3 regions of the Uliginosibacterium sp. H1 genome follow, and region 1 is predicted to be linked to each of the others. Evidence: predicted binding sites of a transcription regulator. Region 1 holds the regulator's gene; each other region holds the start of a gene.
What was found. Region 1 encodes FNR, which switches genes on or off when oxygen is low (the NO sensors DNR and NnrR bind a similar motif). Its sites were predicted from a motif close to TTGANCTAGNTCAA; they were not measured.
Positions count from the first base shown of each region.

Region 2: a site for FNR is predicted at 2,958-2,971, ahead of VVD47_RS19590 (cytochrome-c peroxidase). Genes of this name have one in related genera too.
Region 3: a site for FNR is predicted at 3,048-3,061, ahead of ubiU (ubiquinone anaerobic biosynthesis protein UbiU). Genes of this name have one in related genera too.

Region 1 covers NZ_JAYXHR010000001.1:1,576,504-1,581,966, reverse strand. The annotation lists gene ccoG (cytochrome c oxidase accessory protein CcoG) at 1-1,292, shown strand, start outside; gene VVD47_RS07225 (FixH family protein) at 1,358-1,903, shown strand; gene VVD47_RS07220 (hypothetical protein) at 1,978-2,211, shown strand; gene VVD47_RS07215 (universal stress protein) at 2,242-2,685, opposite strand; gene fnr (fumarate/nitrate reduction transcriptional regulator Fnr) at 3,041-3,742, opposite strand; gene VVD47_RS07205 (sulfite exporter TauE/SafE family protein) at 3,888-4,649, shown strand; gene VVD47_RS07200 (heavy-metal-associated domain-containing protein) at 4,646-4,846, shown strand; tRNA gene VVD47_RS07195 (tRNA-Thr) at 4,909-4,984, shown strand; gene VVD47_RS07190 (HU family DNA-binding protein) at 5,161-5,463, opposite strand, start outside.
Region 2 covers NZ_JAYXHR010000004.1:98,119-103,581, forward strand. The annotation lists gene VVD47_RS19580 (sodium-dependent transporter) at 1-1,154, shown strand, start outside; gene VVD47_RS19585 (DUF2269 family protein) at 1,237-1,683, shown strand; gene VVD47_RS19590 (cytochrome-c peroxidase) at 1,859-2,815, opposite strand; gene VVD47_RS19595 (hypothetical protein) at 3,107-3,460, shown strand; gene pgm (phosphoglucomutase (alpha-D-glucose-1,6-bisphosphate-dependent)) at 3,529-5,163, opposite strand; gene VVD47_RS19605 (nuclease-related domain-containing protein) at 5,438-5,463, shown strand, end outside.
Region 3 covers NZ_JAYXHR010000003.1:224,898-230,360, reverse strand. The annotation lists gene VVD47_RS17700 (polysaccharide deacetylase family protein) at 1-82, shown strand, start outside; gene VVD47_RS17695 (fumarylacetoacetate hydrolase family protein) at 94-873, shown strand; gene VVD47_RS17690 (DsbA family protein) at 901-1,608, opposite strand; gene VVD47_RS17685 (oligogalacturonate lyase family protein) at 1,692-2,855, opposite strand; gene ubiU (ubiquinone anaerobic biosynthesis protein UbiU) at 3,097-4,134, shown strand; gene VVD47_RS17675 (U32 family peptidase) at 4,169-5,101, shown strand; gene ubiT (ubiquinone anaerobic biosynthesis accessory factor UbiT) at 5,088-5,463, shown strand, end outside.

The DNA.
Region 1 (5,463 bases):
TGGTGTGGATCACCCAGCTGCTCTACTACGGCCTGTGCTGGTTGCCGTGGAACGACCGCCAAGCGGTGCTGTTCCATCTGGTCGAGCGCAAGTTCTACATCTTCGGCTGGGTGTTCTGGCCGCAGGACGTCTTCTACCTTGCCGTCCTGCTGATCATCTCCGCGTTCTCCCTGTTCCTGTTCACCGCGGTGGCCGGGCGGCTGTGGTGCGGCTATGCGTGTCCGCAGACGGTCTATACCGAGATCTTCATGTGGATCGAGGAGAAGATCGAAGGCGACCGCGCGCGGCGCATGAAGCTCGACGCCGCACCGCCCTCGGCGCGCAAGTTCGCCATCAAGGGCGCCAAGTATGGTGCCTGGGGCGCGGTGTCGCTGTGGACCGGCATCACCTTCGTCGGTTACTTCACGCCGATCCGCGAACTGCTGCAGGCGATGTTCCAGTTCGACATCGGCGGCTGGGAACTCTTCTGGGCATTGTTCTACGGCGGCTTCACCTACCTGATGGCGGGTGTGATGCGCGAGCAGGTGTGCAAGTACATGTGCCCCTATGCGCGCTTCCAGAGCGTGATGTTCGATGCCGACACGCTGACCATCACCTACGACACGTTGCGCGGCGAACCGCGCGGTTCGCGCCGCAAGGGCGAGGACCATCGCGCGGCGGGCAAGGGGGATTGCGTGGACTGCGGCATCTGCGTGCAGGTGTGCCCGACCGGCATCGACATCCGCAACGGCCTGCAGATCGAGTGCATCGGTTGCGCGGCCTGCATCGACGCCTGTGACCAGGTCATGGACAAGATGAACTATCCGCCAGGCCTGATCCGCTACTCCACCGAGAACGCGATCCGCCAGAAGTGGGACGGCAAGGCGATCCTGCGTCACGTGCTGCGCCCGCGCGTGCTGATCTACGGCACTGCACTGCTCATCCTCTGCGTGGCGTTCCTGTGGTCGCTGTCCACGCGCTCCGTGCTGAGGGTGGACGTCATCAAGGATCGCCGCACGCTGGCGCGCGAAGTGGAAGGCGAGTTCATCGAGAACGTCTACACGCTGCAGATGATGAACATGGCCGAGCGCGCGCAACGCTTCGGCATACAGGTGTCCGGCATCGACGGCGCACGCATCGATGGCACCAGCGAGGTGAGCATGGAACCGGAGCAGAACCGCAGCCTGACCCTGCGTGTGCGTACCCCGATGGACGCGGCACCAAAGGGCTCGCATGCGATCTACTTCGAGGTGAAAGGCCTGGATGACCCGGACCTGCACGCCCGTGAGAAATCCGTCTTCACCATGCCCTGACCGTCACTTCAGAAGAACCTATAAAAAAAGCGTCGCCCACAAACAGCCACCACGACTACCCGCCCATGAATGCGCCCGCCCACCGCCTCGATCGAGACGCCCACCCTTGGTGGCATTACCCCTGGCCCTGGATCCTCTTCGGCATTCCGGCGCTGACGATGGTGGCCGGCATCATCACCTTCGTCATCGCTGCGAACGGCACCGATGGCGTGGTGGCCGAGGACTATTACAAGCAGGGGCTGACCATCAACCGCACCCTGGCGCGTGGCCGCATGGCAGCCGACATGGGGCTGGCGGCGGAACTGGTGGGGGAGGGCGCAGGTGTGCGCGTGCAGCTGTCCGGCCGCGAGGGCCTGCAACTGCCGGCGGCCATCGACCTGACGCTGGCCCATCCGACGCGAGGGGGACAGGACCGGCGCATCACTTTCGTGCGCACGACGGCGCAGGACGGCGGGGGCGTTTATCGTCTTCAGGATGGCGCAGCGCTCGACGGGCTGGCGACGGGTCGCTGGCATGTCATCATCGAAGACGCAACACATGCATGGCGGCTGGATGGCAACCTGGTCTGGCCCCTGCAACAAGCACTGCGCATCGACGCAGCCAGCCGGTGATGCCCTGACAGCTACACCCCTCCGCTGCACGCGGAAGGACACGCTTCCGCCACGCGCGGAAAAGGAGACGCGGGATGAAACTGGTACTGGTGTTGTGGCCGTCCTTCTTCGTCGCCGGCCTGGCCGAAGCGCTCTTCTTCACCCTGGTCAACCCGCAGGAGTTGTACCTCCTGGGCCAGCCGGTCGAGTGGTCACCGCTGGCGACCTACTCCCTGGGTTTCTTCGCGTTCTGGTTGATCTGCGCGGCATCGAGCCTGGCCACCGTCTTCCTGTCCAGGCCCCTGTACGAGAACGGTCCGGCGGCCTAGCCGGCCGCCGGTATGAGTGCCGGCCGGCTGCTAGCGATAGACCAGCACCGGCGTCTTGCAGTGGGTCAGCACCTTGTGGGTTTCGGAGCCGATCAGCAGGCCTGCGAGCCCGCGTCGTCCGTGCGACGCCATGAACACCAGGTCGCACTGGCGTTGCTCCGCCACGTGCACGATGACCTGCCAGGGACGGTCGCTCACCTCGGTGTGGGTGTCGACCGATACCTCATGCAGGGTTACCCGCATGGCAGCCTCCCGCAGCACTTTCTCCGCCAGTTCGGCTGCGCCCCGCAGGTAGTCATCGCGATGCTCCGGCGCGATCAATGCGCCTTCCCCCACGATGGGTTGGGGATAGTCAGGCTGGACATACAGCAAGGTGACGCGGGCGCCGAGCGAGCGGGCCAGCATGCAGGCCTGGTCGATGGCGTCGGAAGACAGCTCGCTGCCGTCGGTGGGAACGAGGATGTGCTTGTACATGTTGCCCTCCTTGTCGTGGTACCGCGCGGTCCGGAACAGGGTCCGCCGCATGTGGCACGGACCGTCCGCCTTCTATGAACATAGACCAGCGTGGTCGGCCCATCCTGACGCAAGTCAACGCCAGTGCGGCGTAGGACTGCGCTGAAAGCGGGATGTGCCAGCGGTGCATGCGCGCAGCAAGCGCTGCGGGTCTACCGTCCATGCGCGGTGCTGCGGTGTCAGGTGGCTACGCGGCGGTGCTACACGCCACTCGATGAGCATGCATGGCGATGTCATTCCGCCTGCTGCGTGCCAATCTCTGACTGTCGTCGCCGGCCGTTGCGGCCGGCGACTCGGTGGATGCCACTCAGGAGACTCAGGTGTTGGTGCCGTGATCGAGCAGGTCGTGCAGGCCCTGTCCGTTGAGGATGCGGATGTGCTTGTGCTGCACGCCGATCAGGCCTTCGGCATCGAACTTCGACAGCGTGCGGCTCACGGTTTCCAGCTTGAGGCCGAGGTAGGAGCCGATTTCCTCGCGCGTCATGCGCAGGTGGAACTCCGACGCGGAGTAGCCGCGCGCCTTCATGCGCGTGGACAGGTTGAGCAGGAACGCGGCAATGCGTTCTTCCGCCTTCATCGAGCCGAGCAGCACCATCAGGCCCTGGTCGCGCACGATCTCGCGACTCATGAACTTGTGGAACTGGTGCTGTAGCGAAGGTACTTCGCGCGACAGGGTTTCGAGGTTCTCGTAGGGGATGATGCAGACCTCGCTGTCTTCCAGCGCGGTGGCATTGCAGACGTGGGTGTCGGTGCTGATGCCATCCATGCCGAGGATTTCGCCCGCCATCTGGAAGCCGGTCACCTGCTCCTGGCCTTCGTCGCCGATCAGGTCGGTCTTGAAGAAGCCAGTGCGCACGGCGTAGATCGCGGTGAAGGTGTCACCCGCGCGGTACAGGTGTTCGCCGCGCTTGATCTTGCGACGCGCGACGATCTGGTCCAACTTGTGGAGGTCCTGGTCTTCGAGGCCGACCGCGATGCACAGTTCGCGCATGTTGCACTGGGAGCATGCCGCGCGCATGGTGGTTGGGGTGATCGAGAAAAATGTCTTGTGTTCCACTGCAGAACCCCTGTTGATCATCATCAAAGGTGATTATCGCGCTTTCTGCGCGACGTTTGGAGGCCGGCGAAGATGTTCTACACTTGCGCCGACTCAGCCCTTCGCCATGTTCGATTCCGGCTACATCGCGGTCTTCCTTGTCGGCCTGCTTGGCGGCACCCACTGTGCGGGCATGTGCGGCGGCATCGTGGCCGCCATGGGCGCACGCCAGCCCGCGTCACGCGCGCGCTGGCCCATCCACCTCGGCTATAACCTGGGCCGTATCGCTACCTATACGTTGCTCGGATGCCTGCTGGGCGCAATCGGTTCCGCCGGCCTGCTTTTCAACGACCTGCTGCCCGTCCAGATCGGCCTGTACGTCGCCGCGAACCTGATGCTGGTCGCGCTGGGCCTCTACCTCCTCGGCTTCACCCGCGTCCTGGCCTGGCCGGAGCGGCTCGGTCACCGGTTGTGGCAGCGCCTGCGCCCCTGGGTGTCGCGGCGCGGCATGCAGCCCGGCAGCTTCGTCAGCGCATGGCCGACCGGCATGCTGTGGGGCTTCCTGCCCTGCGGCATGGTCTACAGCGTGCTGGGCACCGCGCTGGTCAGCGGCTCGGCCCTGAACGGTGCCGGACTCATGCTGGCGTTCGGCCTGGGCACCTTGCCCAACCTGCTGCTGGCCGGCATGCTGATGCTGCGCTTCAGGCAATTCATGCAGGGACGCGCCCTGCGCATCGTCAGCGGACTGCTGGTGCTCGGCTTCGGCATATGGGGTCTGTGGCACGCCCGGACGCTGGGTGGTGAGCTGTGGCAAGGCGTGATCTGCACACCGGAGGAATCGACATGGCACTGGATATGGCATCAGATCGGGCAGCACTCGAAACATTGACCCTCCCGGTACAGGGCATGACCTGTGGCGGTTGCTCGGCCGCCGTCACACGTGTGCTGAGCGGTCTGCCCGGCGTCGCCGAAGTCACGGTCTCCTTGCCGCAAGCCCAGGCCACCGTGCGTTTCGATCCGGAAAAGGTGGGCGCAGCACAGCTCGCCGCGGCCGTGCGCGATGCAGGCTACGAGGTGCCGGCCTGACGGGAAAGACTGTTGCCGAGCTTGCCTGAGGGCAGGGTGGCAGGTAAAATCCGCGCCTCTTCGCTGCTGTAGCTCAGTCGGTAGAGCAACTGATTCGTAATCAGTAGGTCACCAGTTCGATTCCGGTCAGCAGCACCAGCTTCAGGAAAAAGGCCCGCGCAAGCGGGCCTTTTTCTTTGTCGCCGGATTGGCGTCGCGTGTTTAGCGCTAGTGGTTTACCGCGAGTGGTGGCCACGCCACGCATCGTTCGCAAACCCCCGCGCAAAACAAAAACGGCCCGCTCAGGCGGGCCGTTTTCTTGCAGGCTGATGCGATCAGGCTGCGCCGTCCTTCAGCTTCTTCAGTGCGCGGGCCTTGATGCGCACCGTTGCCGGCTTGGCATCGAACCAGCGCTCTTCACCCGTGAACGGGTCCTTGCCGAAGCGCTTCTTCTTGGCGGGCACTTGTTGCACGCCGATCTTCAGCAGGCCGGGCAGCGTGAATTCGCCAGCACCCTTCTTGTGGATGGCGCCCAGGATGGTCGCTTCCAGCGCGGCCAGCACGGCCTTGGCGGCCTTGGGCTCGACGCCGGCAGCGGTTGCCAGGTGAGTCGCCAGGCCAGCCTTGGTGAAGGTGTC
Region 2 (5,463 bases), on a different contig from region 1:
GCGTCGAGATGGCACTGGGCCGCGCCTCCGGCAGCGGCGTCGCCGGTGCCTTCCTGAAGCTTGGCGGGCCGCGCTGGCGCTGGCTGGGGCGGCTGCCGATGATCACCGCCTTCATCATCATGGGCTTCTACTGCGTGGTTGGCGGCTGGTCGCTGGCCTACCTGTTCAAGTCGCTGCTGGGGCAGGTGGTGAGCAATGACGCCGGCCTGCTGGCGGACCGATTCTCCGCGCTGATTTCCAACCCCTGGCAGGCCATCGCCTGGCACGCCGGCTTCCTCGGCCTGTCCGCGTTCATCGTCCTCGGTGGCGTGCAGCAGGGCATCGAGAAGATGTCGCGCTGGCTCATGCCCATGCTGTTCATCCTCATGCTGGTGCTGATCGTGCGCGGGGTGACCCTGCCCGGCGCGATGGCCGGCGTGGAGTTCCTGCTGGTGCCGGATTTCTCGAAGCTCGGTTTCGACACGGTGCTCGCCGCGCTGGGCCTCGCGTTCTTCTCGCTGTCGCTGGGCATGGGCGCGATGGTCACCTACGGCGCCTACCTGGATGCCGGCAGCGACTTGCCCGCCTCCGCCGGCTGGGTGGTGGCGCTCACGCTGGTGGCCTGCCTGCTGGGCGGCCTGCTCGTCATTCCGCCGGCCTTCGCGATGGGCCTGGACCCGCAGTCCGGACCGGGGCTCACCTTCATCAGCATGCCGTCGATCTTCGCCCACATGCCTGCCGGTGACCTGTTCGCCGCGCTGTTCTTCGCGCTGTTGCTGGTGGCCGCGCTCACCTCGTCGGTGTCGCTGCTGGAAGTCTGCGCACGCTTCGCCATCGACGAGTTCGGCATGAGCCGCCGTCGCGCGGTGCTGGGCTTCACCCTGGGCATGTTCCTCGTCGGCATTCCCGCCGCGCTGAGTTTCGGCGTGTGGAAGGACGCCACGCTGTTCGGCCGCAACGCCTTCGACCTGATGGACTACGCAACCTCCAACGTCATGCTGCCGGTCAGCGGTATCGCCACCGCCATCCTCGGCGGCTGGTTCTGCTGGCGCACGGTGGCGTCGCAGATGCGCCAGCGCGCAGGTTCGCGCCGCGTGCTGCTGGCGGTCGGCCGCGTCATCGTGGCGATGGTGGCACCGGTGGCCATCGCGGTGATCCTGGTGCGCGGCGTGTGAGGGAAGGCGGGTGCCGGGCTGTGCCGTCGTAGCGAGACCCGACGCCCCCGACACGACGAGCACCGACTGATCGCCCACCGACATGTACAGCTTCGTTCTCCTCGTCCACCTGCTTGCCGCAACGGTATGGACCGGCGGCCACCTGGTGCTCGCGTTCAGCGTCCTGCCGCGTGCGCTGCGCCAACGCGATCCGCAAGTGTTGCTGGCATTCGAGTCCGCCTACGAGCCGCTGGGCATGGCCGCCTTGCTCGTGCAGGTGGTCACGGGCCTGTGGATGGCGCACGCCATGCTGCCGGACCTCTCCGCGTGGTTCAGCCTTGCACCTGGCCCCGCACGCCTCGTTACCCTGAAGCTGATCCTGCTGGCCGCCACCGCGCTGACCGCCCTGGACGCGCGCCTGCGCATCATCCCCCGGCTGTCCGCAAGCACCTTGCCGGCGATGGCCCGCCGCGTCTGGACAGTGACCGCGTTATCCGTCGCCTTCGTGATCGTAGGGGCGTCGTTCCGCAGTGGTTGGTTGATGGGTTGATCGTCGCCTGTGTGTCCCTCGGGGCTGTCCCGCGGGTAGGGCGCAATAACCGAAGGGCATTGCGCCGGATGCGACAACGGCCTGTACTTGCTCGTCGGTCAACGTCCCGAGGGGGACAAGGCCAACAACGACAAAGCCGCGCAGTTGCGCGGCTTTGTCGTTCAGACAGCCCGGCTCAGAACGGCTTCGGCCGCGGGGTCGCGTTGTTCGACGGCGGCAGGGTCGGCATCATGAAACGCGGCTGATCGCCGGTCAGCGTCTTCAGGAAGGCCACGATCTCGGAGTTCTCCGTCGCCGTGAACTTGCGGCCCAGTTGCAGCCGGCCCATCACGTCCACCGCTTCCTCCAGCGTCTCCGCCTCGCCGTCGTGGAAGTACGGGTAGGTCAGCTCCACGTTGCGCAGCGTCGGCACCTTGAAGTTGAAGCGGTCCGCATCCTTGCCGGTCACCGCGATGCGGCCCTCGGCCTTGGCCGTGCTCTTGTACGGCTCGACCAGCCCCATCTTCTGGAAGGAATTGCCGCCCACCGCCGGCCCGTTGTGGCAACCCACGCAACCACTGTTCTTGAACAGGTTGTAGCCCGCCAGCTCCATCGGGTTCAGCGCCTTCCTGTCGCCCTTCAACCATTTGTCGAAGCGCGCGTTCGGTGTCACCAGCGTCTCCTCGAAGGCCGCGATCGCATCCGTCACCTGGCTGATGTCCAGCGTCGTGCTGCTGCCATACACGCGCTTGAATTCGTTCACGTACTGCGGAATCGAGCGCAGCACATCCACCGCCAGCTCATGCGTGAAAGCCATCTCGCCCGGATTCGCAATCGGCCCGCCGGCTTGTTCCTTCAGGTTCTTCGCGCGACCGTCCCAGAACTGCACGAAGTTCAGGCTGGAGTTCAGCACCGTCGGCGCATTGATCGGCCCCTGCTGCCAGCGGTCGCCAATGGATGTCTTGATGTTGTCCGTGCCACCCATCGACAGGTTGTGGCAGGAGTTGCAGGAGATGAAGCCCGACTTCGACAGGCGCGGATCGAAGAACAACTTCTTGCCCAGCTCCACCTCACCCTGGTTGGTGACGACGGACGCCTTGATCGGACTGATCGGCTCATCGGCCGACGCGGATGTGACGAAGCCCGCGAGCATCAGCAGCGATGCGCACAGGCCGACCGGTTTGATCGACATGGTGTTCCCCTCAGCAGGAATGGATGCACGGCCCCGTCGTCAGGGCTCTACGCGTGACCTGTAGTGGTCGCTACCATTCCACTCTGTTTAGGTGGGGAAGCGTCTGATGAAGGTCAAATAACGCAGGGGTGCCCAGTTGGGAAGGGCGAGAAGAAAGGGAATGGCTGCCGGCTATGCTGGCAGCCATCGCGGGCTCAATGCCCTTTAGTTACTGCGTTCTATCTAAGCCAACTCATCAAGAAAGGAGCGAGGATGCTTCGCTATGTGGTGATGCTTTTGGTTGGTCTCGCCATCGTGTCTCCGCTGTGGGCGGGAATCGTAGTTGGCGTGATGGCTGCCGTTGCTCTGTTTATCGTTGTCCGACGCCACATATTCAAAGGTCCGAGTTTTGAGTATGACGGCGTGTCGTCTGTTCCCATTCTCGCGCTCGGACGAAATGGCAAGCCCTACACGGGCAAAGCCCATGGCGCTCATGGCTCGGCGGATTGGGGCGGTTTCTTTCAGGATGGGCGGCCACATGGTCGATTTTCGATCATGTGGGGTGGCCAGCGTGGAGAGTACTGGGTGTTCGAACACGGAACGCGTGTGCGCGTGGACAAGGACTGAGAGATCGCAGGTCGGGTTGGGCGCAATAACCAAAGGGCATTGCGCCGGATGCTTCCGCTACCCCTGCCTCATCCCCCCAACGCCGCCGACACGATCTCCTGCGCTTCCTTCACGATCTGCTGCAGGTGTTCTGCTGACACGAAGCTCTCGGCGTAGATCTTGTAGATGTCTTCCGTGCCGGACGGCCGTGCGGCGAACCAGCCGTTCTCCGTCGTGACCTTGAGGCCGCCGATGCCTGCGCCGTTGCCGGAGGCCTTGGTGAGCCTGGCGGTGATGGCTTCGCCTGCGAGCGTGGTGTTGAGCACCTTCTCGGGTGTGAGCTGCTTGAAGGCCTTCTTCTGCTCGGGCGTGGCGGCGGCGTCGATGCGGGTGTAGTGCGGCGTGCCGTACTGCGCGGTGAGTTCCAGGTAGTGCTGGCCGGGGTCCTTGCCGGTGACGGCGGTGATTTCGGCGGCGAGCAGGCCGAGGATGATGCCGTCCTTGTCGGTGGTCCACACCGTGCCGTCGCGGCGCAGGAAGCTGGCGCCCGCGCTCTCTTCGCCACCGAAGCACAGGCTGCCGTCGAGCAGGCCGGGCGAGAACCATTTGAAGCCGACCGGCACTTCGAGCAACTTGCGGCCGAGGCCGTTCACCACGCGGTCGATCATGTTGCTCGACACCAGCGTCTTGCCGACGGCAGCCGTGGACCACTGGGGGCGGTGGCCCAGCAGGTACCTGATGGCGACGGCCAGGTAGTGGTTGGGGTTCATGAGGCCGACGCTGGGCGTGACGATGCCGTGGCGGTCCACGTCGGCATCGTTGCCCCAGGCGATGGCGAAGCGGTCCTTGAGCTGGACGAGGCTGGCCATCGCGTAGGGGCTGGAGCAGTCCATGCGGATCTTGCCGTCGTGGTCCAGCGTCATGAAGCCGAATGCGGGATCGACCTTGGGGTTCACCACGTCGATGTCCAGCCCGTAGTGCTCGGCGATGCGTGCCCAGTACGCGACGGCCGCGCCACCCAGCGGGTCCACGCCGATCTTTACGCCCGCCTTCCTGATGGCCTCCATGTCGATGACCTTGTCGAGGTCGGCGATGTAGCCGGCCGCGAAGTCGTGCTGGCTCACGTGGGGCGAGGCGAGGGCTTCCGCGTAGCTCACGCGCTTGATGCCGGCGTTGCCAGTGGCGAGCAGGTCATTGGCGCGGTTCTCGATCCAGCCGGTCGCGTCGGTGTCAGCGGGGCCGCCGTGGGGCGGGTTGTACTTGATGCCGCCATCCTGCGGCGGGTTGTGCGAGGGCGTGATGATCAGGCCATCTGCCAGCGCGGCGGGCTTGCTGGCGTTGTACGTGAGGATGGCGTGGGAGATGACCGGCGTCGGCGAGTAGCCGCCATCGCTCTGCATGCGCGTGGTGACGCCATTGGCAGCGAGCACTTCGAGCGCGCTCTGCTGCGCAGGCGCGGACAGGGCATGCGTGTCCATGCCGATGAACAACGGGCCGGTGGTGCCCTGCGCCGCGCGGTACTCGCAGACGGCCTGGGTAATAGCGAGGATGTGCGCTTCGTTGAAGCTCTTGTTGAAGGCGCTGCCGCGGTGACCGCTGGTGCCGAAGGCCACGCGCTGCGTGCTGATGGCCACGTCAGGCAGATTCTTGTAGGCCGCCAGCAGGGCGGGGACGTCCATCAACAGGTCAGCGGGAACGGGCTTGCCGGCTAGGGGGTGGGCCATGGAGCACTCCGGATGTTCGAATGGTTGGGGTGTGACTGGCTGCGGGGCAGCCATGCCCCAGATGGTATGCCAGGCATGCGGGTGGCGTGTAGATGCCCAGTATGTTCATGTGCGGAGTGCCTTCAGTCGGGTGCCCTGGGGAGGATGGTGATGCCCCGGGGTGAGTGATGTAATGGCCTTCGCGCCGTGAGTGATTGAGGCGTGCGAGTATGCTGCCCGACATCCGGCGCAATGCCCTTCGGTTATTGCGCCCTACTTGAACCAGACTGCACGAATGAACGCCGATATCGTTTTCGTACT
Region 3 (5,463 bases), on a different contig from region 1:
ACAGCACCGCGAGGCCTGCTGGGTCACGACGGCGGAGCAGATCGCCGCGCATTTCGCGCAACAGGTGCCGGCCACGCGATGAGCAGACACACGATGCTCGACGCTGACAGCCACGCCGTCCTGCAGACCTTGCTGAGGGCACGTCACCAGCACGCCGGTGCCGAGTTGACCGGCCTGGTCGCGCCCGCCGACGGCGAGCAGATCGCTGCCATCCAGGATGCCTTGTCGGCGGAGCTGGGCTGGGCGCCGCGCAGCACTGCCACCGTATGGAAGGCCGGTGCTATCAGCGACGGCAGCCCGGTCTGCATCCCGCTGCCGGAAACGGCGGTACGCACCCAGAACGGCAGCTACCGGCGCGGCCTGTTGCCGCGGGTCGGCGTCGAGACGGAAATCTGCTTTCGCCTTGGCCGCGACGTGAGCGCAGCCGAGGCGGCGGCGATGGACGATGCCGCGGTACTGGCCGCGTTCGACGCGCTGTGCGTCAGCATCGAGCTGGTGGATTCACGCTGGCGCATCGGCATGGACGCACCGGAGGCCTTCAAGCTTGCCGACCACCAGTCGCATGGCGGCCTGGTGATCGGCGACTGGGTGGCGAACTCCGCGCACGACTGGCAGGCGATCGCCCTGCGCGTCACCGCCGGCGAACACGGGATCGTCGCGCAACGCGGCGGCCATCCCTGCAGCCGGCCCACCTGGGTGCTGCCGTACTGGCTGCGTCACGTCGCCACGCAGGCAGGCGTCGCCCGCAAGGGATGCATGGTGACGACCGGCAGCTGGTGCGGCATGCAGTGGGTGGAACCGGATGCGAGCGGTGTCACCGTCGCGGTCAGCTTCGAAGGTGTCGGCAGCACGCGCGTCCGGTTGTATCGCTGACCCTGCAACGCCGGGACCAGAGGCGCCTCAGCAGTTTCGACCATCCAGGTCGCAGGCAGGTCCGTCCGCCACGGTGATCTCGCTGGCCGGCAGGCTGTCCAGCCATTCGCCGAGCTTCTCCGCGAAGACCTGCGGCTGGCCCAGGAATTCACCCAGCTCCACACGCCCCACCCCTTCGCTCGTCTGCAGCACCACCGTGGGAAAGCCGGAGCCACCCACCTCGTCCAGCATGCGTCGGCTGGCATCGATATGCGCCTGGGTTTTCGCGCCGGCCTGCTCCGCACAGGCCTGCGAGAATGCTGTCGTATCCAGGCCAATGTCCTTCGCGCAGGCTTCGAGAACAGCCGCATCCGCGATGCGTTGTCCCTCCACGTAATGCGCCTGCTGCACGCGATGAAGCATGCGCAAGCCACCACCGGCGACCAGCCGTTCCGCAGCGAGGATGCCGGTGATTGGCGGCTCCGAATCCAGCACCGCGGTGGTGTCGCGCAGCAAGCCATCACGATAAGCGTCGCCGAAGGGCTGGCCGGTCATCTTCGTGATGCGTTCGTCGTGCGGCAGCACGTAGTTGCGCAAACCTTCCGTCACCGGTCGCCGCGCGCTGCCCGCCATCATGCCGCCTGCATGCATGTCGATACGCAGGCCGGGTAGCGCGGCCGCGGCTTCGATCAAGGGCGCAGCGGCATAGCACCAGCCGCACAGCGGGTCGTAGATGTAATGCAGGGTGGCGGCCATGACGGGCTCCTTCGGCGAAACAGTAAGTACGACAAAAAAGAAAAGCGGGCCGCAGCCCGCTTTTGCATTACAGCACCCCGAACTCAGGCAGGCAAATCGGCGAGGTAGATCGCCGGCTCGCCTTCGAAGTCGGAAGTGAACAGCACGCGCTTGTCGTCCGGTGTGAAGGACGGGTGCGGGTGCGTCACCTGGCGGTCATTGCGGTAGACCTTCCACGAGGTGCGGTGTTCGCAGATCTTCTTCGTCGTCTTGTTCTTGAGGTCGAACAGGTACATGAAGGGATCGTTCTCGTGGGTGTGCGCTGCCGTGTCCTGCACGTCCGGCGGGGTGTCGCAGCCGTCACCGACGGCCAGGGTGCCGTTGTAGTTGCTGTACAGGTGCGAGCACGGCGGCATGGTCAGCAGCGCTTCGTTCTCCAGCGTCACCGGGTCGGCGGCGCAGATCCAGCGTTCGGTGCTGCCCTTCTTGTACGACACGTACATCATCTTCGAGCCGTCCGGCACGAAGAACTCGTGGGTGCAGCTCTCGCCTTCCTCGTGTTCCTTCACCTTGCGGACGTTGCTGCCGTCTTCGTCGATCAGCCACATGCGGGCATCGACCAGGTCGTGCGGGCCTTCGTGGCAGAAGGCCACGGTGTTGTCGTCGAAGGGGCGGTACAGCGGGTGGCCCATCCACTTGGCCTGCTGGTAGATGACCTTGCTGGTGCCGGAAGCGATGTCGATGACGATCAGGCGGCAGCGCGGATTGCGGTGGTACTGCTCGGCAAACTGTTCCCAGCTGGTCAGCGGCATCAGGTCGCCGTCGACGACTTCGATACCCACCAGCTTGGTGCATTCGGAGTTGGCCACCCAGGTGCCGTAGCCCTTGAAGCCGGCGGGCACGGTGTAGATCACGTGCTCTTCCAGGCTCGCCAGGTCGACACGGCGCAGTTCCCGGCCGGCCTTGGTGTAGTACAGCCACTTGTCATCCGGCGACAGGAAGCAGCCGAAGGTGTTGTCGATCTTGCCCGGGCCGTCGGTGAGCTGGCGGGCCTGCTGGGTCTTCAGATCCAGCAGGTAGCAGTTCCAGCTCTCGTTGTCGAAGAGCGCACCGAACAACAGCTTGCTGCCGTCGTTGGTGAAGCACTTCTGGTAGAAATAGTTGCGATGACAGGTCACGTCGGTGGGGGTCAGTCGCGTGACGCGTGCACCGGTCGACGGGTCCTTGAAGTCCTCGAACTTGAGCTGGACGATGTCGCCTTTTGCCATTTTGGAGAGTCCTCTCGGGATGATCTATGTATGTATGTTCGTCGTGCCGCGCGCCCTTCCCGTGGGCTGCCGCAGGGGCTAATTGTACGACAAGTGCACCGGCGGCCCGTTCCTGCGGCGGCCCGGCTTGACGAAGCTCACATGCTGTCCTGCAGCACGGATGTCCATTTTTACGGCGCCGCGGCCGCCAACTTGATGCAGGGCAAGAACCGGCCACAGCCCGCCGCCTAGACTGCGCGGCATGAGCGATCACGCCACCCCTGCAAGCGGCGCCTCGCGCCGCCCCGAGCTGGTCTGCCCGGCCGGCAGCCTGCCGGCGCTGCGCGCAGCCGTCGAGGCCGGTGCCGACACGGTGTACATCGGTCTCAAGGACGAGACCAACGCGCGCAACTTCGGCGGCATGAACTTCGACCTGGCCAGCGCCAGGGAAGCCGCCCAATTCACGCTCCGCAATGGCCGCAAGCTGCTGATGGCCATCAACACCCACCCCCAGCCCGGCCACGAGGCCCGCTGGCGTGCGGCCATCGACACGGCGGCCGACATCGGCGTCGACGCGGTGATCCTCGCCGACCCCGGGCTGCTGCGGTACGCGGCGAAGACCCATCCGCACATGCGGCGCCACCTGTCGGTGCAGGGCTCCGCCACCAGCTATGAGGCCATCGAGTTCTGCCGCGAGGCCTTCGGCATCAGCCGTGCGGTGCTGCCACGGGTGCTGACCCTGGCTCAGGTGGAACACGTCATCCAGCACACCAGCGTGGAGATCGAGGTCTTCGGCTTCGGCAGCCTGTGCGTGATGGTGGAAGGCCGCTGCCAGCTGTCCAGCTACGCCACCGGCGATTCGCCCAACGGCGCGGGCGTGTGCTCCCCGGCGCGCGCGGTGCGCTGGCACGAGACCGAGCAGGGCACCGAGGCGCGGCTGGCGGGCATCCTCATCGATCGCTACGCCCCCGAGGAAAATGCCGGCTACCCCACGCTGTGCAAAGGGCGCTTCGCCGTCGGCGAGGACACCTACTACGCGCTGGAGGAACCGACCAGCCTCAACGTGGTGGGCATGCTGCCGGAGCTGCTGCGCATCGGCGTGGCCGCCATCAAGGTCGAGGGCCGCCAGCGCAGCCCCGCCTACGTGCGCGAGGTGACCCGCGTGCTGCGCGAGGCGCTGGACCATGCCTGCGCGCAACCGCAGCGCTTCCACGTGCAGCCGGCCTGGCAGCAGGCACTGGGAAAACTGTCCGAAGGGCAGCAGGTCACGCTGGGCGCGTACTCGCGCCCGTGGAAGTGAAGCCGCGCGGACGGCACCCGATATGGCATCGAACATGAAGCTCTCCCTTGGCCCCCTGCTCTACTTCTGGCCGCGCGAGCATGTCCAGGCCTTCTACGCCGACGCGATGGAGTGGCCGGTGGACACCGTGCATCTCGGCGAGGTGGTCTGCAGCCGCCGTCACCAGTTGCGCACCGACGACTGGCTGGCGATGGCGCGTGATCTCGCCGACGCCGGCAAGGAAGTCGTGATGTCCTGCCAGGCACTGCTGGAGTCGGAGAGCGAGCTGCGCACCCTGCGCCGCATCACCGGCAACGGCCGCTTCCTCGTCGAGGCCAACGACCTGTCGGCCGTACGCCTGCTGCGCGGCGGCCGCTGGATGGCCGGACCGCACCTCAACATCTACAACGCCAGCACGCTGGCGATGTTCGCCGAGCTGGGCGCCGTGCGCTGGATGCCGCCGCTGGAGATGTCCGGCCGCGCGCTGGCCACCCTGCTGAACGAGTACGCGCAGCTGGGCGCACCGCCGGTGCACACCGAGGTGTTCGCCTGGGGCCGGCTGCCGCTGGCCTTTTCGTCGCGCTGCTTCACGGCACGCCACCACAACCTGAAGAAGGACGACTGCCGCTTCCGCTGCCTGGAGGATCCCGACGGCATGACGCTGCGCACACGCGAGGACACGCCCTTCCTGGTCATCAACGGCATCCAGACGCAGTCGGCCGCCACCCAGTGCCTGCTGCCGCAGCATGCATCGCTGGCCGCACTCGGCGTCAGCGCCCTGCGCATCAGCCCGCAGTCGGTGCACACCCAGCGCATCGTGGCCCTGCACCGCGCCGCGCTCGATGGCGAGGAGGTGGCGCTGGCGGCGCTGGCCGATCTCGCGCCGACGGCGTTGTGCGACGGCTACTGGCATGGTCAGCCTGGCATCCAGCTGCTGCGCGAGGCATCGCGTGGCGCCCTGACCGGAGAATTCCATGCTCCCTGCTGATTTCCGTTTCCCCGCCGTGCTGGCCCGCATCGGCACGCGACTGCCGCAGCAGCCGCTGTCGGTCGCGCTGTGCCTCGCCCTCACCTTGGCACGCCGACAAGGCGCGCTGGATATCGACCTGGACTACCTGGAAGGCCGCAGCCTGCGCGTGGTGGTGGAAGACCTCGGCGCCAGCGCCAGCATTCGCGTGCAGCAAGGCAGTTTCCGGCCGGCAGGCAGCGAGGGCGACGTCTGCTTCCGCGCCACCGCCGCCAACCTGCTGGCCTTGCTGACCCGGCGCGAAGACCCGGACACCCTGTTCTTCCAGCGCCGCCTGCGCATCGAGGGCGACACCGAACTGGGGCTGACGCTGAAGAACCAGC